Regions from separate parts of the Blautia sp. Sow4_E7 genome, predicted to be linked through region 2. Evidence: predicted binding sites of a transcription regulator. Region 2 holds the regulator's gene; the other holds the start of a gene.
The links. Region 2 encodes Rex, which represses fermentation and respiration genes when NADH is low (regulators of the CRP and FNR family bind a similar motif). Its sites were predicted from a motif close to ATTGTTAANTANTTAACAAT; they were not measured.

Region 1: ACTQ50_RS00160 (phosphoketolase family protein) is a predicted target of Rex. The motif match lies at 6,899-6,918, and genes of this name have one in related genera.

What each region holds. Positions count from the first base shown of each region.
Region 1 covers NZ_JBQKLL010000001.1:30,687-41,724, reverse strand. Annotated here, with positions in the region: gene murD (UDP-N-acetylmuramoyl-L-alanine--D-glutamate ligase) at 1-1,049, shown strand, start outside; gene ACTQ50_RS00185 (FtsW/RodA/SpoVE family cell cycle protein) at 1,219-2,346, shown strand; gene murA (UDP-N-acetylglucosamine 1-carboxyvinyltransferase) at 2,368-3,636, shown strand; gene ACTQ50_RS00175 (cell division protein FtsQ/DivIB) at 3,643-4,785, shown strand; gene ftsZ (cell division protein FtsZ) at 4,957-6,108, shown strand; gene ACTQ50_RS00165 (DUF1540 domain-containing protein) at 6,242-6,562, opposite strand; gene ACTQ50_RS00160 (phosphoketolase family protein) at 6,944-9,316, shown strand; gene infC (translation initiation factor IF-3) at 10,003-10,497, shown strand; gene rpmI (50S ribosomal protein L35) at 10,588-10,785, shown strand; gene rplT (50S ribosomal protein L20) at 10,826-11,038, shown strand, end outside.
Region 2 covers NZ_JBQKLL010000002.1:142,971-154,008, reverse strand. Annotated here, with positions in the region: gene ACTQ50_RS02300 (ATP-binding response regulator) at 1-1,594, shown strand, start outside; partial or broken gene ACTQ50_RS02295 (extracellular solute-binding protein) at 1,677-2,420, shown strand; partial or broken gene ACTQ50_RS02290 (response regulator) at 2,919-5,540, shown strand; cyclic di-GMP riboswitch class I at 5,690-5,765, shown strand; gene ACTQ50_RS02285 (PAS domain-containing protein) at 5,839-6,681, shown strand; gene ACTQ50_RS02280 (ATP-binding protein) at 6,859-7,440, shown strand; gene ACTQ50_RS02275 (redox-sensing transcriptional repressor Rex) at 7,709-8,362, shown strand; gene ACTQ50_RS02270 (NAD(P)H-hydrate dehydratase) at 8,557-10,107, shown strand; gene alr (alanine racemase) at 10,125-11,038, shown strand, end outside.

The DNA of each region.
Region 1 (11,038 bases), on a different contig from region 2:
CTTACCAGACTGGCAAGGGTGAAGTTCTTGCAATTACCGGAACAAACGGAAAAACTACCACAACAGCGCTTCTTGGCAAGATCATGTCTGATGCCCGCCCGTCTGTATTTGTGGTTGGAAATATTGGAACCCCTTACACCTCCAAAGCACTGGAGATGAAGGAAGAGACCATTACCGTTGCAGAGATCAGCAGCTTCCAGCTTGAGACGATCTGGAAATTTGCTCCGAAGGTAAGTGCGATCTTAAATATTACCGAGGATCATCTGAACCGCCATCACACAATGGCAGAATACATCCGTGTGAAAGAACTGATCACCAGCAACCAGGGACCGGAAGATGTATGTGTCCTGAATTATGAGGATGAGGTCCTTCGTGAGTTTGGCAGGAACCTGGTACCGAAGACGGTATATTTTTCCAGTGCAAGAGAGCTTGAGCAGGGTATTTTCTTAAGAGGAGACCAGATCATCCTTCGCACTGAGAAAGAAGAGATTCCGGTTGTGAAGACTGGAGAGCTGAAGCTTCTTGGTACCCATAACTTTGAGAATGTGATGGCAGCGGTGGCCATGGCCTATTATGCTGGCGTGGAGATGGAGAGCATCCGTAAGAGCATCTGTGAATTTACAGCTGTTGAGCACAGAATCGAGTATGTAACAGAGAAGAACGGTGTGGCATACTACAACGATTCCAAGGGAACCAACCCGGATGCAGCCATCAAGGGAATCCAGGCTATGAACCGTCCTACACTTTTGATCGGCGGCGGATATGACAAGGAATCCAGCTATGATGAGTGGATCCAGGCATTTGACGGCAAGGTCAGATATCTGGTACTGATCGGACAGACCAAGGAGAAGATCAAGGCAGCAGCCGAGAAGAATGGTTTCCATGACATTATCCTCTGTGAAGATCTGAAAGAGGCTGTTCAGGTATGCGCAGATAAGGCAAATGCCGGAGACGCAGTCCTTTTATCTCCTGCATGTGCAAGCTGGGGACAGTTTGACAATTATGAGCAGAGAGGCGAGATGTTCAAGGAGTATGTGAGGGCACTGTAAATCCAGTGCATTATTACAGCTGGCAGGCTGTGCAGCAGAACCCCTGACAGATTGTCTGCTTTGTACCGTTGGAACAGGAGTGCCGGCTGGCGCGGCAGATTTATCTCATAGAATGCTCAGGCGCGGCATATGTTTGAACTAAGGCATGAGACGGCAGGAGCAGACCTCTATGATCCGGGAACAAAATAAGAAAACGAAAACAGACACGGTCTTATTGATCCTAGTGCTGCTTCTGGCAGTATTCGGACTGGTCATGCTGTTTTCCATCAGTGAATATAATGGCAGAGTACGCTTCGGCGACTCTGCCTATTATTTTAAAAAGCAGCTTTTTGCAACCTCCCTGGGGCTTCTGGCTATGTACATAGTGGCAGAGTCAGATTACCGTTTCTTTGTCCGGCTGGCTCCGGCGGCTTACCTTTTATCTATGGGACTTTCCACCGCTGTCCTGCTTGTGGGACAGGAGATCAACGGTTCCAAAAGATGGCTGAATTTTGGTCCCTTGTCCTTTCAGCCTTCGGAATTTGCGAAAGTGGCAGTGATCCTGTTTCTCACCTGGCAGATCACCAGAAGCAAAAAGACCACAGCCGGATTCTGGTTTATGTGCAGGACCATGATGACGCTGCTTCCGATCGTTGGTCTGGTAGGCTCCAATAACCTGAGTACGGCGATCATAATCCTTGGAATCGGTGTTGTCCTGATTTTTGTATCCGATCCAGGATATGCCAGGTTTATTGGAATGGGCGTGGCTGGAGTAGCCGTGATCGCTGTATTTCTGGCTGCGGAGAGCTACCGTATGGAGCGTCTTGCCATCTGGCGGAATCCGGAAAAATATGAAAAGGGGTTTCAGACCATTCAGGGACTTTACGCTATCGGCAGCGGCGGGCTCTTTGGAAGAGGCTTTGGGAGCAGCCTGCAGAAGCTGGGATTTGTGCCGGAAGCCCAGAATGACATGATCTTTTCCATTATCTGTGAGGAACTGGGGCTGACGGGAGCTTTTTTTCTCATAGTCATATTCGGACTTCTTATGTGGCGGCTGATGGTGATCGCCCTCCACTGTAAAGACCTGCAGGGAACCTTGATCTGCGGCGGGCTTATGAGCCATATGGCCATACAGGTGATCCTGAACATTGCAGTTGTGACCAACACCATTCCGAATACAGGGATTACCCTTCCTTTTATCAGCTATGGAGGAACGTCGGTGGTATTTCTTCTGGGGGAGATGGGGCTGGCCCTAAGTGTCAGCCGGAAAATGGATGGCAGCATTTTATCACCAGATGAAAAAAGACGCATACAATAGAAGGTAAGAGGCCCTTTAGGAGTGAATGGCTTGGATGACCGGATTTACATTGAGGGAGGACACCAGCTGAAAGGAAGTATTCGGATACAGGGCTCCAAAAACGCGGCGCTGCCTATGATGGCGGCCTCTCTTTTGCACCGGGGAGTCAGTGTGCTGAAAGGCTGTCCGCGGATTGCGGATGTTTTTTGCATGGAAGAAATTCTGCAGAATCTGGGTGCCGTGACCTGGTGGGAGAACCAGGACCTCTATATGGATTGTGAAAATGCTGATAAATGGTCGGTGCCTTTTTTATTTACCGGGAAAATGAGGTCCTCTGTGATCCTTCTTGGTGCGCTTCTGGCAAGAAATGGAAAAGGAAGCCTGGGGTATCCCGGCGGGTGTGTGATCGGAAAAAGGCCCATTGACCTGCATCTTCTTGTGCTTCGGAAGCTGGGCGCCGTGATCACGGAAGAAGCCGGGCTTCTGATGGCAGAATGCCCCAGATTGCAGGGGACGGTTGTGTCTTTTCCGAAGAGAAGTGTAGGGGCAACCCAGCAGGGAATTTTGGGAGCGGTACTGGCAGAGGGGAAAACAGTGCTGGAAAATTGTGCCCGGGAGCCGGAAATCCAGTGGCTCTGCCGTTATCTACGTTCTATGGGAGCGAAGATCGAAGGGGATGGTACGGACCGGATCTGCATTTATGGTGTGGAGCGTTTAAAGGCAGGTTCCATGCAGGTTCCTCCGGACAGGATCGTGGCTGGCACTTACATTTGCGCCGCTGCCATAACCAGAAGCCAGATCACCCTGGAAAATCCACCGGAAGGGGAACTGGAGGCCTTTCTGGAAGTATATCGGAAAATGGGTGGACAATATAAAGGTAACAGTGGTAAACTATTAGTCAATGGAGAACATGTTCAAAAGCCGGTGGAACTGTTGGAAACCGCAGTTTATCCAGGATTTCCCACAGATCTTCAGTCCCCTGTGATGGCAGTGCTTGCCACGGTAAAGGGCAGAAGCTGTATCCGGGAGAATGTTTTTGAGGACCGCTATAAGGCTGCACAGCAGCTGGTGAAGATGGGGGCCGATATCCGGGTACAGGGAAAGGAAGCCGTGATCCATGGGGGAAAGGAATTTCATGGAGCTATTGTAACGGCCTGGGAATTAAGAGGCGGTGCCGCGCTGATCCTTGGGGCACTGTGTGCAAAAGGGGTTACAGTACTGGAGGGCTATTCCTATGTGCAGCGTGGCTATGAGCATATCTGCCAGGATCTGAATACGCTGGGAGCAGCAGTAAAAAGGATGCAGGAATAACAATATATGAAATCACTGAAAATGAAGCTGATCTATAGAAAACATAAGAAAGCAATTTGGGGAGCCCTGGGGGCAGTTCTGCTGGCAGGCCTGGTCTTTTTCTTTTCTTATTTTCATGTGACAAGTGTGGAGGTCATGGGAACCACACGTTATTCAGATGAAGAAGTAAAGGCGATGGCTTTGCAGGGAGCGTTTACGGATAATTCCGTTCTTGCAGTTTTGCTCCATTCCAGGGTAGATGTGGAGGACGTGCCTTTTGTGGAAGGGTTCAATATTACAAGACTTTCCCACAACAGTATCTGTGTCAGTGTGCGTGAGAAGAAGGCTGTGGGCTGTATTCCCTATCTGGATAATTACGTTTACTTTGACCGGAATGGCACTTTTATTGAAAGTTCCCGGACAAGGGACGAGCTGGTACCTTTTTTTGACGGCATAGAGGTAAGCCATGTGATCGAGGGGGAGAAGCTTCCGATCAAAGGCAGTTCCGTTCTTACCACTGCGGTGGCACTGTCCACTATTTTTCAGAAAAATCAGGATATACCGGATCACATTGAATTTGATGCTAGCTATGAGATTACCCTTACTTATGGAGATATTCAGGTCATGCTTGGCAAGGATGAATATCTTGAGGACAAGATGATGCGGGTGAGCGCTATTTTGCCCAAGCTTTCCGGCAAAAAGGGAATCCTTCACCTGGAGAACGTAAATGACAATTCCAAAACCATTACCTTTGAGCAGGATCTGGGCGAGAATGGAACCATAGAGAGTGTGGATACCCAGGCGGCCTATGAGAATGCCCTTGCAAACTGGCATGGAGGCTATGACGAGGAAGGGGACTACACTGGTGAGGGTGAATATGACCAGAATCTGAACTATGTAGGACCTAAGCCTACAGAGGAGAGCATTGCTGCAAATGGGAGCTGGCTTGGGGGCTATATGGAGGATGGAAGTTATACCGGATATGGACAGCTGGATAAAGATGGAAATTATGTAGGCCCGAATCCAAACGAAACCAGTGAGGAAGGAGACGGGGAAGACACTGGAGACGGAAGCACAGACTATAGTGAAGATTATAGTGAAGATTACAGCGAAGACTACAGTGGAGACTATAATGAAGACGGCTATGACAGCTACGATGAGGAATATTAAGGAAATAACCGCGGATTTCGAGAAAAAAGTATAAAAAAAACAAAATTAGTGGTTGATAAATTCTCAAAAAAAATATATGATATAGCTATATGCAGCTTGGTATATATTTGCTGAAATTAAAGATAAAGGATATAAGGTAGAAATAAAGGAGGAAGTACATTGTTAGAGATAATGTCAAATGAGGCGGAATCCTCTGCAAAGATTATTGTAATCGGAGTAGGCGGCGCCGGAAATAACGCAGTAAACAGAATGGTTGAAGAGGCCATCGGCGGGGTAGAGTTTGTAGGAGTAAATACAGATAAGCAGGCTCTGACTCTGTGCAAAGCTCCAACTGTACTTCAGATCGGTGAGAAGATTACCAAAGGTCTTGGTGCAGGAGCACAGCCTGAGGTTGGACAGAAAGCAGCAGAAGAGAGCATTGAGGAAGTGAAACAGATCATCGAAGGTGCTGACATGGTATTCGTTACCTGTGGTATGGGCGGTGGAACCGGTACTGGTGCAGCTCCGGTTATCGCAGCAGCAGCTAAGGAAATGGGTATCCTCACTGTAGGTGTTGTAACCAAACCTTTCCGTTTTGAAGCTAAGACACGTATGAACAACGCACTTGCAGGTATTGAGAACCTGAAGAAGTCTGTTGATACATTGATCGTAATCCCGAATGACAAGTTACTGGAGATCGTTGATCGCCGTACTACTATGCCGGAAGCACTGAGAAAGGCAGACGAGGTTCTGCAGCAGGCCGTTCAGGGCATCACAGACCTGATCAATCTGCCGGCTCTTATCAACCTTGACTTTGCTGATGTACAGACTGTTATGACTGATAAGGGTATTGCTCACATCGGTATCGGTGAGGCAAGAGGCGATGATAAGGCTATGGAAGCTGTTCAGCAGGCTGTATCTTCTCCGCTGCTTGAGACTACCATCAAGGGTGCTACACATGTTATCATCAACATTTCCGGTGATATCTCCCTTATGGATGCAAACGATGCAGCAAGCTACGTACAGGAGCTTACAGGCGAGGACGCAAACATCATCTTTGGTGCTATGTATGATGACTCTGTTGCTGATTATGCAAGAATCACTGTTATCGCAACTGGTCTTGCTGACAATGTACAGGCATCTAACCCATTTGGAAATAAGGCAAGCAACTCTGTATTTGCAAACAAGAGACCTGCTTCCACTACCACAACTGGCGGTGTAAAACTGAACATGCCATCTTTCAGCATGCCGACTATGAATGCTACACCATTCACAGCGAAGACACCATCCAGCACTGTTCAGAAGAAGGACATCCAGATTCCGGATTTCTTAAGAAACAGATAGAAAATAGAGAGTAAAAAGGCCCTCGCACATTTGTGCGGGGGCTGTTTTTTTCGCGGCAGGCGCGCCAAAGTTTGTGTTTGTGGAAAAAGTTGGCGGATGCCGCCTGGTTTTGGCTGCTTTAAGACTTATAGACTTAGCACTGGCACTGGAAAGTGTCGCACTTCGTCTCAGAACATGTCTTGGCACCGTTTCCGGCTACGTCGATAGCAGCTGCGGTACATTTGCAGTCTTCGTTGTAGGTACAGTTGTGGGCTTTACAGTCAATCTGGATGGTTTCACATCCACAGCCGTTTTTGGCGCTGTTCATAGCTCCCTGGCTTCTTTCACGGAAGCTTCCGCAGGATGTTTCATCAGCACTTCTGGCACTGTCACCCATCACGTCAATCTCCCCTCTGGAGCAGAGCATATCTTTGTTGTAAGCACAGGTTGTTGCGGAACATTTTAAGATTGTCATGTTTTTTACCTCCTGAGTTTCATTTTTTCGTAATTGTGTTATGAAACGTAATCCTGTTTTGCAGGATTCTTTTTTTATCTTTTCCTGAAAGGAAGAAAATATACGTGAATTTTTATAAGAGAATTTTAGAAGAAAGGTAGATGTCGCTTGAGGCGACTGCTTCGATAACGAGCCAAACTCGCAGAGTGTGTTTTGTCCCATTGAGAACAGTTGCAGCGAAATCAGAAAATGGGAAGATTTTTCAATAACAGATTTTTTTTTCGCTTAGGACAAAAAAGAACTATAATTATGTCAAAAAAAGAACTTGCGGTATTAAGGCTATCAGTTTACAATACGCTTGACAAAAAAAAGACAATCTAACTCGATGGAAAGGAGTACAATATGTCTGAAAACACCACATGTCTGGAAAAACAGCCATTATCAGAAGAACTTCTGAAAAAAATGGATGCGTATTGGAGAGCTGACAACTATCTCTCCGCAGGACAGCTTTACTTACTGGATAACCCGCTTCTTCGTGAGCCGCTGACAATGGATCAGGTGAAGAAGAAAATCGTTGGTCACTGGGGAACTGTACCGGGACAGAACTTTGTCTATGTTCACTGCAACCGTGTGATCAAACGTTATGATCTGGATATGATCTACATTTCCGGTCCTGGACACGGCGGAAACTTCCTGATCGCAAATACTTATCTGGAAGGTACATACAGCGAGGTTTATCCGAATATCAGCCAGGACGAAGAGGGTATGAAGAAAATGTTCAAACAGTTCTCATTCCCGTGTGGAGTTCCAAGCCACTGTGCTCCTGAAACACCAGGCTCCATCAATGAGGGTGGTGAGCTGGGATATTCTATCGCACATGCTTTTGGTGCTGTATTTGATAACCCGGATCTGATCGCTACTACAGTTGTTGGTGACGGAGAGGCTGAGACTGGTCCTCTGGCAACTTCCTGGCAGTCAAATAAATTCCTGAACCCGATCACAGATGGTGCCGTTCTTCCAATCCTTCATCTGAATGGATACAAGATCAGCAACCCGACTATTTTCTCCCGTATTTCCCATGAGGAGATTGAGAACTTCTTCAAAGGCTGCGGCTGGAAACCATATTTTGTTGAGGGTGACGATCCAATGGAAATGCATCGCAAGATGGCAGAGACCATGGATACAGTGATCGAGGAAATCAAGGACATCCAGAAGCATGCCCGTGAAAACAACGATCCTACAAGACCAATGTGGCCGATGATCGTTCTTCGCACACCGAAGGGATGGACTGGACCGAAGGTTGTAGACGGACAGCAGATCGAGGGTACTTTCCGTGCGCATCAGGTTCCGATGACAATGGAGAAATCGGAGCATCTTCAGCAGCTGAAGGACTGGCTTATGAGCTACCATCCGGAAGAACTGTTTGATGAGAATGGACGTCTGATCCCAGAGCTTGCAGAGCTGGCTCCTAAGGGAAATGCACGTATGGGTGCGAACCCACATGCAAACGGCGGACTTCTTCTGAAGGATCTTCGTCTCCCGGATTTCCGTGATTATGGAATTGATGTAATTCCTGGAAAAACAAAGGCTCAGGATATGATAGAGCTTGGCGGATATATCCGTGATATCTTCAAATTAAATGAAGAGAATAAGAACTTCCGTATTTTTGGACCAGATGAGTCTATGTCTAACCGTCTGTATCGTGTATTCGAGGCTCAGAACCGTGACTGGAATGCTGAGATGGTTGATAATGATGATTGTCTGGCTAGAGATGGACGTATTATGGACAGTATGCTTAGTGAGCATATGTGTGAAGGATGGCTGGAAGGTTATCTGCTTACCGGACGTCATGGTTTCTTTGCAAGCTATGAGGCATTTATCCGTATTGTGGATTCCATGGCAGCACAGCATGCAAAATGGCTGAAGGTTACCAATCAGCTTTCCTGGAGACAGCCGATCGCGTCTCTGAACTTTATCCTGACTTCTAACGTATGGCAGCAGGACCACAACGGATTTACCCATCAGGATCCTGGATTCCTGGATCATATTGCCAATAAGAAGGCAGACGTTGTACGTATGTATCTTCCACCGGATACAAACTGTCTGTTATCCTGCTTCGATCATTGTATCAAGAGCAAGAATTATGTGAATGCCATTGTTGCTTCTAAGCATCCTAGCTGCCAGTGGCTGACTATGGAGCAGGCGGTTAAGCATTGTACCCAGGGTATTGGTATCTGGGAGTGGGCTAGCAATGATGCTGGCGAGGAGCCAGACGTTGTGATGGCTTGCTGTGGTGATACTCCTACGCTGGAGACTCTTGCAGCAGTTACCATTCTTCGTGAGGAGATGCCGCAGCTGAAGATCCGTGTGATCAATGTAGTTGACTTGTTTAAGCTGGAGTCTGATACAAAGCATCCTCATGGATTAAGTGACAGAGAGTATGATGCGCTGTTTACTAAGGATAAACCGATTATCTTTGCGTTCCATGGTTATCCGACGCTGATCCATGAGCTTACTTATGAGAGACATAACAGAAATCTTTCTGTGCATGGTTATCAGGAGGAGGGTACGATTACAACTCCGTTTGATATGAGGGTGCAGAATGAGATTGACAGATTTAATCTGGTTAAGGATGTGATCATGCATCTGCCGCAGCTGGGGAATAAGGGTGCTCATTTGATCCAGAAGATGAATGATAAGCTGATTGAGCATAAGCAGTATATTGCGGAGTATGGACAGGATCTGGAGGAGATCAGAGACTGGGAGTGGAAATAAAATAGATAGGTGATGGCGACGGGAGTGAGTTGGTAAGGGACGCCGTGACGCGGGCAGGGTTGTCTGCGGACACGGCGATTTTCCCGGGTTTTGCTCCGCCGCCTTTTGACAGCCTTGTGAACAAACTCGCCCTTCGGGCTCAGACAGTGTTCACAAGGCTGTCGCTATGCTCACAAAACCCGGGAAAATCGCCTGACGTCCTTAGACAATCCCTGCCCGCGTCACGGCTGTGTACTGGCTGGGACTGGGCGCACTGAGAGGGGGCTATTTTATTTCGAGGGGGGAAAAGGGACGAAAGGCGCTGCGCTTTTTCTGGGAATGGAGGGCGGAGGGTAAGAAGATGAGTTTCCCTTGTGAAAAAAATATAATATATTGAAAAAAATGGCTTGACTTTCACGGGCGGGCATGGTAGTATACAACAGTACGTAATGAAAAGAAAGCAGAGTTCACTCTCACCTCAGCGCACATTTGGATGCGGCTCGGGTTCATATTGCACAGCAGCGCGTGACTTAGTTCGCGGGTGTAATAGGAGAAGTGTGGATTCTGTCTGCACTTTTTTTATGTGTGGGGCAGCGTATGGAGGCAGGAATTTCTTCCTGCGAAGGGGAATGAGAGTCCAGAGGTTAGAAGCTGGATCAGAACAGATCATCTATCAGGTATGGAGGTGCACGACAATTAGCAATTTAATGATTAACGAACAAATCAGAGACAAAGAGGTACGCTTAATCGGACCGGACGGAGAGCAGCTTGGAATTATGTCCGCGAGAGAGGCAATGGCCAAGGCTCAGGAGGCAGAGCTTGATTTAGTAAAGATTGCCCCGCAGGCAAAGCCGCCGGTATGTAAGATCATTGATTACGGTAAATACCGCTACGAGCTTGCCAGAAAAGAGAAAGAAGCCAAGAAGAAGCAGAAGACCATCGATGTCAAAGAAGTGCGTCTTTCACCAAATATTGATACCAATGACCTGAACACAAAGGCTGGGGCAGCGCGTAAGTTCCTTACCAAGGGCGACAGAGTAAAGGTTACTCTTCGTTTCCGCGGAAGAGAGATGGCGCATATGTCAAGCAGCAAGCACGTTCTGGATGATTTTGCCGACATGCTGAAGGACATTGCCGTAGTTGAGAAGGCACCTAAGGTAGAAGGCAGAAGCATGACAATGTTTTTAGCACAGAAACACTAGGATGTTGCATTCATTTGGAGAGACACCCTGCGGGGGCGTCAGGCTGGATGAGGGACATTAAATAGATACGATATTAAGGAGGAAATTACAATGCCAAAAATTAAAACTTGTAGAGCAGCAGCAAAGCGCTTCAAAAAAACAGGAACAGGAAAATTAGTAAGAAATAAAGCTTACAAGAGCCATATCTTAACAAAGAAATCTCAGAAGAGAAAGAGAAATCTTAGAAAAGCTACTGTTGTTGATTCTACTAATGTTAAGAGCATGAAGAAAGCATTACCGTATTTATAAGATATAGCATAGAAGAAGACGAACAGGAGGAAAATAAGAAATGGCAAGAATTAAAGGCGGATTAAACGCAAAGAAGAAACATAATCGTGTATTAAAACTGGCAAAGGGCTACAGAGGAGCTCGTTCCAAACAGTATAGAGTAGCAAAACAGTCTGTTATGCGTGCACTTACCAGCTCCTACGCTGGAAGAAAGCAGAAGAAACGTCAGTTTAGACAGCTTTGGATCGCACGTATCAACGCTGCTGCAAGAATG
Region 2 (11,038 bases):
GAAGGGGCATACAGACAGTCAGCACATTTTTCATTTGAAGAATGAAGGGAGCGGATGCTACGGAATCATGCTGAAGCAGAGGGATTACTATATTTATGCATATCTTCCGGATACAGAGGTGTTCCATAATCTTCCATTAAGTGTGATAAGTGTTATTTTTCTCTATTTTCTGATATTCGGCACATTCTGGTTCTGGACATACAGAACCAATCTGGTGCACTGGAAACAGGAACAGGAAAAAGATGAAAAATATAAGGCAGAACTTCTGATAGCTGCAAAAAAGGCAGAAGCCGCCAATGAGGCAAAAACAGAGTTTCTCCAGCGGATGAGCCATGATATCCGGACTCCGATCAATGGAATCTGCGGCATGGTCAATATGGCAGAACATTATGCAGATGATTTGGAGAAACAGACGGAATACAGGACAAAGGTGAAAAAGGCGTCCAATCTGTTGCTGGAACTGGTAAATGAAATCCTGGATATGAGTAAGCTTGAGTCAGGCGAAATCGTTCTGGAAGAGATTCCATTTAATCTGAGCAGTATTTCAAGGGAAGTATTTGCTGTGATCAAGCAGATGGCTGCAGAACAGAATATCCGGATCGAGTGGGAGAAAAAAGAAATCACACACCGGGATTTTATTGGAAGTCCGGGGTATGTGAAACGTGTGATGATGAATATCCTGTCCAATGCGGTGAAATATAACAGAGAAAACGGACATATCTATATCAGCTGCATGGAAATCCCATCCGAACAGCCGGGAATGACCACAATGGAATTTGTCTGCCGGGATACCGGAATCGGAATGACTGAGGAGTTCCAGAAATGTGTATTTGAACCATTTGCACAGGAACACACAGGAAGCCGCACAAAATTTGCCGGAACAGGACTTGGAATGCCGATTGCAAAGAATCTGGTCGAGAAAATGGGTGGAACCATTACCTTTGAAAGTGAAGAGGGCGCAGGCACCACCTTTGTGATCCGGGTTCCGTTCAAAATAGATCTGGATGCGGATAAACGTGAAGAACAGAAGGATGTATCAGAAAACTCTATAAAGGGACTGCATATTCTTCTGGCAGAAGACAATGACTTGAATATGGAAATTGCAGAATTTATGCTCCAGAATGTAGGCGCTGAGGTGACGAAAGCATGGAATGGACAGGAAGCTGTTGAGATATTCAGAAAAAGTAAACCTGGTGAATTTGATGTCATTCTTATGGACATTATGATGCCGGTTATGAATGGTTATGAAGCTACAAAGAAAATCCGTTCTCTGGACAGAGAGGATGCAAAGGTGATTCCGATCATTGCAATGGCAGCAAATGCGTTCACGGAGGACAGACTGAGGGCAAAAGAAGCAGGAATGGATGAACATATAGCAAAGCCTGTTGATGGAAAATTATTAATAAAGGTAATTCATAAACTGATGAAACACAATTTCAGGGGGGTCATAATGAAAAAACGGAATAAGTTACTTGCTGCACTTCTGGTGATGGCGACAGCCATATCACTTTTGTCAGGCTGTGACAGAAAAATTGCAGAAAAAAGAAGATGCAGAAACCATCACAGTGTATTTATGGAGCACCAACCTGTATGATAAATATGCACCATACATCCAGGAACAGCTTCCGGATATCAATGTTGAATTTGTAGTCGGCAATAATGATCTGGATTTTTATATGTTTCTTGATGAAAACGGTGGATTGCCGGATATTATTACCTGCTGCCGGTTTTCCCTGCATGACGCAAGTCCGCTGAAGGACAGTCTGATGGATCTTTCCACAACCAATGAGGCAGGTGCTGTCTATGATACCTACCTCAGCAGTTTTATGAACGAGGATGGTAGCGTAAACTGGCTTCCCGTGTGTGCAGATGCCCACGGTTTTGTAGTGAACAAGGACCTTTTTGAAAAGTATGAGATTCCGCTGCCAACCGATTATGAAAGCTTTGTCTCTGCCTGCCAGGCATTTGACGAGGTGGGAATCCGTGGCTTTACTGCAGACTATTATTACGATTATACCTGTATGGAAACACTGCAGGGTCTGTCTGCATCAGAATTGTCTTCTGTAGACGGACGCAAGTGGCGCACCACCTACAGTGACCCGGATAATACAAAGAGAGAAGGTCTGGATGGTACCGTCTGGCCTCAGGCTTTTGAACGCATGGAGCAGTTTATCCAGGATACAGGGCTGAACCAGGATGATCTGTACATGAATTATGATGATATCGTTGAGATGTACCAGAGTGGTAAACTTGCCATGTACTTTGGCAGCTCAGCGGGTGTAAAAATGTTTCAGGATCAGGGCATTAACACAACATTTCTGCCATTCTTTCAGGAGAATGGCGAAAAGTGGCTGATGACGACCCCATATTTCCAGGTGGCCTTAAACCGCGACCTGACACAGGACGAAGCGCGCCGGAAGAAAGCAATGAAGGTGCTGAATACAATGCTTTCAGAGGAGGCACAGAACCGGATCATTAGTGATGGACAGGATCTGTTGAGCTACAGCCAGGATGTGGAGTTCAGGCTTACGGAGTATCTGAAGGATGTGAAACCTGTGATCGAAGAAAATCATATGTATATCCGCATTGCGTCAAATGACTTTTTCTCCGTTTCCAAGGATGTGGTGTCTAAGATGATCTCAGGAGAATACGATGCAGAGCAGGCCTATCAGTCATTTAATACCCAGCTTCTTGCGGAAGAAGCTGCTTCAGAGAATACCGTGCTGGATTCACAGAAATCCTATTCCAACCGCTTTCATAGCAGTGGCGGGAACGCGGCATATTCGGTTATGGCAAACACCCTGCGCGGCATTTATGGTACGGATGTGCTGCTCGCAACCGGAAACAGCTTTACGGGAAATGTGCTGAAAGCCGGTTATACAGAAAAAATGGCGGGTGACATGATCATGCCAAATGGTCTGTCAGCCGACGGAAACTATAAGCTGGTGACAGGGGAAAACGGATACCTTGGATTACAGGAAGATATTGAAGAGGACATCCGGCAGGGAAAGGATGTGATATCAAATGCAGCAGTTCCAGGAAAATCCCAGCTGCTTGTTTTTGCCACTCCCAGGGCGCACGGAAGCTATCAGGGATTTGAATATGATGCCATTGCCATTGCCTATGAAAACTCTGATATCGTAGATGTACTGGATATTTCTGCTTTCAATGGAAATGCACAGAGTTTTATTGTTCATCCGGATGGCCGTGTTGTGATCGATCATTCTTCTGAGTCATGGGGGAATGTATATAATTTCTTCGGTGTTCTGAGAGAGCATTCTGATATGTCTGAGAAAGAGGTCAATAAGCTTTCGGAGAAGTTTAAAGCGGGACATACCGGTGCGCTGCTGGTAGATCTGGATGGAAGAAACTATTATCTGGTTTATGAAAAATCGGATATTCAGGACTGGGTATTTCTGGGACTTGTACAGGCGGATATTGTCAATGCCAGTATGAACAGCCTGCAGCGTAGCACAATGTTCCTTGTGGCTGCTGTCGTGTTCTGTATTGCCGCCTTTTTTATCAGCCTTATTATCCAAAAAAACAGGATAAGCCTTAGAAGAAAGGACACACAGATCCGGTACAGGGACGAACTGTTTCAAAAGCTGTCAATGAATGTGGATGACGTTTTCCTGATGCTGGATGCCAAAACATATCAGGCAGATTACGTCAGCCCGAATGTGGAAAAGCTGCTGGGCATTACGGTAGAACAGATCCGCAAAAATATTCGTGTTCTGGGAAAAATGCATCCAGAGGAACATGAAAATCCGGAGAAAAATTATCTGGAGGAAATCCGGGTGAATGAACAAAGAGAATGGGATTTTGAATATGTTCATCAGAACACAGGGGAAAAACGCTGGTTCCATAATATTGCAATGGGCAGTGAGATAGACGGAAAAAAGAAATACATCCTGGTTATGTCGGACCGTACCGCTGACTGGAAAATGAACCAGGCACTTTCTGAGGCAGTCCGTGCTTCGGAGACAGCAAACAGGGCCAAGAGTACCTTCCTTTCCAACATGTCTCACGATATCCGGACACCAATGAATGCGATCATCGGCTTTACCACACTGGCTGTAAGTAATATTGATGATAAAAACAAGGTTCGGGATTATCTGGGAAAGATCCTTTCCTCCAGTAACCATCTGCTTTCCCTGATCAATGATATCCTGGATATGAGCCGGATTGAGAGCGGAAAGATCCATCTGGAAGAAACGGAGGTCAGTCTGTCGGATGTGCTTCATGATCTGAAGACGATCATCAGCGGGCAGATCCATGCGAAACAGCTGGAGCTTTATATGGATGCCATGGATGTGACAAATGAGGATGTCTATTGTGATAAGACGAGGCTGAATCAGGTGCTGCTGAATCTTTTGTCCAATGCGATCAAGTTTACTCCTGCTGGCGGAACCGTTTCTGTCCGGCTGAAACAGTATCCGGGGCTCCAAAGAGGCAGTGAACTGTACGAGATCCGGGTGAAGGATACAGGAATTGGCATGAGCCAGGAATTCGTGAAGAAGATCTTTTCTCCTTTTGAGAGGGAGCGGACTTCCACTGTGAGCAGGACTCAGGGTACAGGACTTGGCATGGCCATCACCAAGAATATTGTGGATATGATGGGCGGCACCATTGAGGTCCGGACAGAGCAGGGGAAAGGTACCGAATTTATCGTCCGTCTGCCATTCCGGACTCAGCCTGAGAATCACCGGATAGAGAAGATTGCAGAGCTGGAAGGCCTTAAGGCTCTGGTTGTAGATGACGATTTTAATACCTGTGACAGCGTGACAAAAATGCTTGTGAGGGTTGGAATGCGTTCGGAATGGACACTTTCCGGTAAGGAGGCTGTTCTGCGTGCACGGCAGTCTATGGAGCTTGGGGATGCCTTCCATGCTTATATCATCGACTGGCGTCTGCCGGATATGAATGGTATTGAGGTCACCAGACAGATCCGCAGTCTTGGTGACGATACACCGATCATTATTCTGACTGCTTATGACTGGTCAGACATCGAAGTGGAAGCCAGGGCTGCAGGGGTAACTGCATTCTGCGCGAAACCTCTGTTTATGTCCGATATCAGAGATACCCTGATGGCTGCCATTGGCCAGAATCAGGCTGAGCAGGAGAATCCTGTTCTTCCGGCGGCATGCTCAGATTTCAGAGGCAAATGTATACTGCTTGTGGAAGACAATGAACTGAACAGTGAAATTGCGGTGGAGATCCTTAATGAATATGGCTTCCTGGTGGATACTGCAGAAAACGGGGCAGAGGCAGTTGAGAAGGTCAAGAGGTCGAAACCGGACGGTTATGATCTGGTGCTGATGGATGTGCAGATGCCGGTAATGAACGGATATGAGGCCACGAAGCAGATCCGTGCCCTTAGGAATCCGGCACTGGCAGGAATCACCATCCTTGCCATGACGGCCAATGCTTTTGACGAGGACAGAAAAAAAGCGCTGGAATGTGGTATGAATGGATTCTTATCCAAGCCAATCGTTCTAGAGGAATTGATCAGTACGTTACAAAATAATCTGACAGATTAGTAATAAGAACCTGCTAAGAAGTTCGGTTAACAACTTTTTAGCAGGTTTTTAAATTATTTTTAAGCGTTAAAGCGGTGAAATTTTTCTTGTGTAAAGTGGAGTAGGGGAGTATAATAAAATCAGTTTTTGCATAATTTTAAAAGCTATAATAAGAAAATCGGCAAACCAGATGAAAGTCTGGGACGCAAAGCTACAGGGCCTTTAAAATGGCAGCCAGTTGCATGAAATGAGGTGCACTGTCCGTAGGACAGTGTTTTTCATTTAATAGTACATGAGAAAAGAAGGAGGAATTCAGCTGTTGAAGAAAGCGGTTCAGGCTGCAATATATGAAAAAGCTCTAAAAAACCATTATATAGAAATCCTGTACATTGATTTTGAGAATACAGGAAAATGCATAAAGCTTCATCAGGATACAAACCTGTTAAATGGTGAAAATATTTTTCCAGAGTCAGATGAGCAAATGTATGAGGATTATATCTGTGAGAAAATAATGCGTTATGCATCTGGCAATATAGATGATCTTAATCGTGTAAAACAGCAGATGACGATGGAAGCAATCGCAAAAGGAACAGCAGAACACATCATGCATCATGTTATGATCAATTTTATGCTGAATGGCGAGATGCGTTTCATGCAGTTTGACTTTACAAGGGAAAGTGCAGATACAAAAAATGTGTTCCTGTTTGTGGAGGACTATACAGTTCCACAGCAGCAGGCGTTTATAACGACGTTGCGTTCTATTGAAAACAGTGCTGTTCTGTTTTGTATCCTTTCAGAAGAGGAGGACGCAAAAACAACGCTATGCTATGATCCTGTTTTTATTACCCGGGGCTTTGCAGAGATGATGGAAACTACACAGCAGCAGATGATGCTGTTGCAGAAGAAACCTTTTTGCGAAACAGTACATCCGGATGATCAGCAATATGTAGAGGAATCTGTGAGAAACCTCAATATAGAGCATCCACATACAAATATTTTTTATAGAAAAAGAAATCCGCAGGGAAAATGGTTCTATATGCAATCAGATTTTTCTTATCTTGTTGTGGGTAAGAAAATATATATCTATGTGACCTATCAGGATGTCAGTGCATTGCAGAAGAATGAAGAATTGTCAAATGCACTTCATTATAGTAAAAATTGATATAAATACTATACTTGCTGTTTTTGATCAGATGTTTGGAACTGTATAAAATCCGCACGAATCAATGAATGCCACGTAAAGGGATAAAAGTGAGAAAGTGGTAAACTGGAATATAAACCAGTACCGGTAGATCTCTGGGATATGATAAATACTGTTTTGTCGATTGCAAGAGGATATATGGAAAACCGTGACCTTAATTTTTGTGTTTCAAGAGAAGAGCTTAAAAATCCCTATGTGATGGCAGATGAACTCAGAATCAGGGAAGTATTGCTCAACATTATCAGCAATGCAGTCAAATTTACAAAAGACGGAGGTACCATTTCATTTGCTGCAGAAAACGGTCCGGGTAATGATGAGCATCATATAATCGTACGCTATCGTATATCAGATACCGGAATTGGTATGAGTGAGGAGTTTCAGAGCAGAATCTTTGATGAGTTCAGTCAGGAAAATGATGGGGCAAGAACCAGTTATAAGGGAACTGGACTGGGAATGGCCATTGCCAAACAGTATGTAGATCTTATGGGTGGGAAAATTAAGGTCAGCAGCAAACAGGGAATTGGCTCAACATTTACGGTAGAAATCCCTCTGATTATAGCAGAACATGGATTTACGGAAGAGAAAGAAAAGTTAAGGAACGATATGGATTTACATGGTTTGCATGTTCTTTTGGCAGAGGATAATGATTTAAATGCAGAAATAGCAATCGCTTTATTGGAAGAAAAAGGGATTTTTGTGAGCTTTATCCTGATACTATGAATTTGGTTCCTGTTCACTCCGTGACCAGCAACACACTTCGCGATGCACAGAAATCATGCATTCGCATGATTTCGCGCCGATGTTCCCGGGTTTTCTGTGAGCTTCGCTCAAAAAAACACCTGGCGGAACGTTACCAGTGAACAGTAACTGAATTTGCAAAATATTTGTAATTCTGCACAACTTTAATTGACAAGAAAATAACATTTAGGTATAATTGACATAGTGTGACGCGGAAAATTTAGGCAGCGGAAACAAGGAGGGGAACATTTTGGAGGCGAAGGAAATCTCAAAGGCAGTGATCAAAAGACTGCCAAGGTATTATCGCTATCTGGGGGAGCTGATGGAAGAGAAAGTTGAGCGTATATCTTCCAATGACCTTAGTAAGAAAATGCATGTGACTGCATCACAGATCCGCCAGGATTTAAATAATTTCGGCGGTTTTGGACAGCAGGGCTATGGATATAATGTTGAATATCTTTATACAGAAATTGGTAAGATCTTAGGACTGGACACCATTCATCCTATGATCATTCTTGGTGCAGGTAACCTGGGACAGGCACTTGCCAATTACGGGGATTTTGAGAAAAGAGGATTTCGTCTGGTTGGGATTTTTGACGTAAATCCGGTTCTGGAAGGAATTTCGGTTCGGGGAATTGAGATTCAGATGATCAGTCACCTTCCAGAATTTATCAAAGAGAATCAGGTAGAGATCGCCATTCTGACTCTGCCGAAGAACAAGGCCAAGGAGATGGCGAAGGTTCTCATTGACAATGGAATCAAGGCAATCTGGAACTTTGCACATACAGATCTTGATGCTCCTGAGAACGTGATCGTGGAGAATGTTCATCTGTCTGAGAGCCTGATGGCACTGTCTTATAATTTAAGCCAGTACCGCAACGAGCATAAAGAAAACAAAGAATAAAACGTTACTGTGAAGGACATGACAGTAACAACAAAAGGTCAAAGAGGACTGCTGCTTGTCTCGCTGAAAGATTTACAGGAGACCGGGCGGCAGTTTTGCATTAGAGCGTGTTTGAAAATGGCTTTAGCGGTTAATGGGCAGAGAGTGAACTGCAACCGGAGCCCAAAAGTTATTCTAATGTTAGGAGTGGTTTTATGAAAAAAGTTGTGACCTGCAGTCAGATGAAGCTTCTTGACTATGGTACTATTCATAATATGCATGTTCCCTCCCTGGTTCTTATGGAGAGGGCGGCGCTTGCCACGGCAGAAGAGATCCGGAAGTATCTGGAAAAGAAAAACAGTCCTGGAAACTTAGAAAAAGAGCGGATACTGGCCGTCTGTGGCTCCGGCAATAACGGCGGTGACGGGATTGCCATTGCAAGGCTTCTTCATCTTGCCGGGATACATTCCGAAATCTATCTTGCAGGAAATCCGGACAAAATGACCGAAGAAACCAGACACCAGTGGGAAATTGCCAGGAACTATGGCGTTCCCGCAACGAATAACCCGGTATGGGATGAATATACTGTTATAGTAGACGGGATTTTCGGCGTTGGGTTGTCCAGGGAGATTTCCGGAACTTATAAGGAAATCATCCACAGTATGAATCAGACCAGAGCCTATAAAGTGGCGGTGGATATTCCGTCTGGCATTCACGGAGATACGGGAGCAGTTCTTGGAATTGCTTTTCAGGCAGATCTGACGGTAACCTTTGCATACCGGAAACGGGGGCTGTGCTTTTTCCCTGGCAGAGCATACGCTGGCAGGATCCTGGTGGCGGACATCGGGATCTATGACCGGGATCGTGATGGCAGTGAACTTGCAGATCAGGCAGCCTGGCATCTGGAGAAAAGGGATGTGGAAACACTTCCTGCAAGACCTGCCTGGGGAAATAAAGGAACCTTTGGAAAAATACTTTTGGTCGCGGGCTCGAAAGGCATGTGCGGCGCCGCTTATTTAAGCGCCAGCGCAGCACTTCACGGGGGAGCTGGTATGGTAAAGATCCAGACTGTGGAAGAGAACCGGATCCCGCTGCAGAGCCTTCTTCCAGAAGCTATGGTGAGCTGTGAATTTGACGAAGCGTCCAATGAGAAAAACTTAAACTGGTGTGATGTGCTGGTGATCGGTCCGGGACTTGGCACCGAAAGCAGTGGAAAAGAAAGATTGCTCTGGTTTCTGAAAAACGGGACAAAAGCAGGAAAACCTGTTATACTGGATGCAGATGGCCTGAACCTTCTGGCTATGAATCCCCAGTGGATGGAATCGCTGAACCAGCAGACCATTCTTACCCCTCACATGGGAGAAATGAGCCGGCTTACCGGCAGGACAATTTCCGAACTAAAAGCAGACCCCGCGGCCAGTGCCTGGGAGTTTGCCAAGAAAACAGGCTGTGTCTGTGTATTAAAAGATGCCTGTACCACTGTGGCAGATGGAGATGGCAGTTTGTACCTGAATCTTTCCGGCAACTGCGGAATGGCAACGGCTGGAAGCGGAGACGTTCTGTCTGGTATGATCGCAGCAGTTCTTTGCATGTATTTAAGCAGTGGGGAGAACAGGGATATTTCTTATAAAACAGCGCTGGCGGTGTATATTCACGGTCTTTGCGGTGATATTGCCAGAGAGAAAAAAGAAACTCACAGTATGACGGCGAAAGATATGATCGAAGCACTTCCGGAAGTATTAAAGCTGGCAGAAAATTTAGAATAAAAATCGAGGAAAATATTATGGGAAAATACAGCAGAATCAAGGCGTTGATTTCTCTTGACGCGGTCCTGTACAATTTTGAACAGATGAAAAAGAACATAAAAGAGGGAACAAAGATCATTGCTGTAATCAAAGCAGACGCATATGGACACGGTGCTGTGCCCATTTCCAGAATGCTTGAGGAACTGGATTATGTCTGGGGCTTTGCCACAGCTACGGCTCAGGAGGCCCTGCAGCTTAGAAGAGCCGGGATCACAAGACCGATCCTGATCCTGGGGCTTGTTTTTGAAGAGTACTATGAAGAGCTTGTGGAAAATGAGGTGCGCATGGCAGTCTGTGACTATGAGACCGCGAAGAAGTATGATGAGGCCGCTGCCAAGGCAGGCAAAAAGGGCCTGATCCACATTGCTGCTGACACAGGTATGACCAGGATCGGATTTAAAGACAGCGAAGAAAGCCTGGAGGATATCCGCAGGATCGCAGCGCTTCCCAATGTGGAGATCGAAGGCTTGTTTACCCATTTTGCAAGGGCAGATGAATATGACCGGGCTCCGGCTATGGTACAGCTGAAAAGATACCTGGATTTTGCAGAGCTCCTGGAAAAGAATGGCATCCAGATCCCTCTTCATCACTGCTCCAACAGCGCCGGGATCATCCGCGTGCCGGAGGCAAACCTGAACATTGTGCGCGCCGGGATCACCATTTATGGAATTTACCCTTCTGAGGAAGTGGAGAGGGATATTGTGAAGCTGCAGCCAGTTATGTCCCTGAAAAGCCATGTTTCCTATGTAAAAGATGTGGAACCAGGAACACAGGTCAGCTACGGCGGCACCTACACCACAGACCATGTGACCAGGATGGCGACTATTCCGGTAGGTTATGCAGATGGATACCCCAGAATGCTTTCCAATAAAGGCTGGGTACTGATCCATGG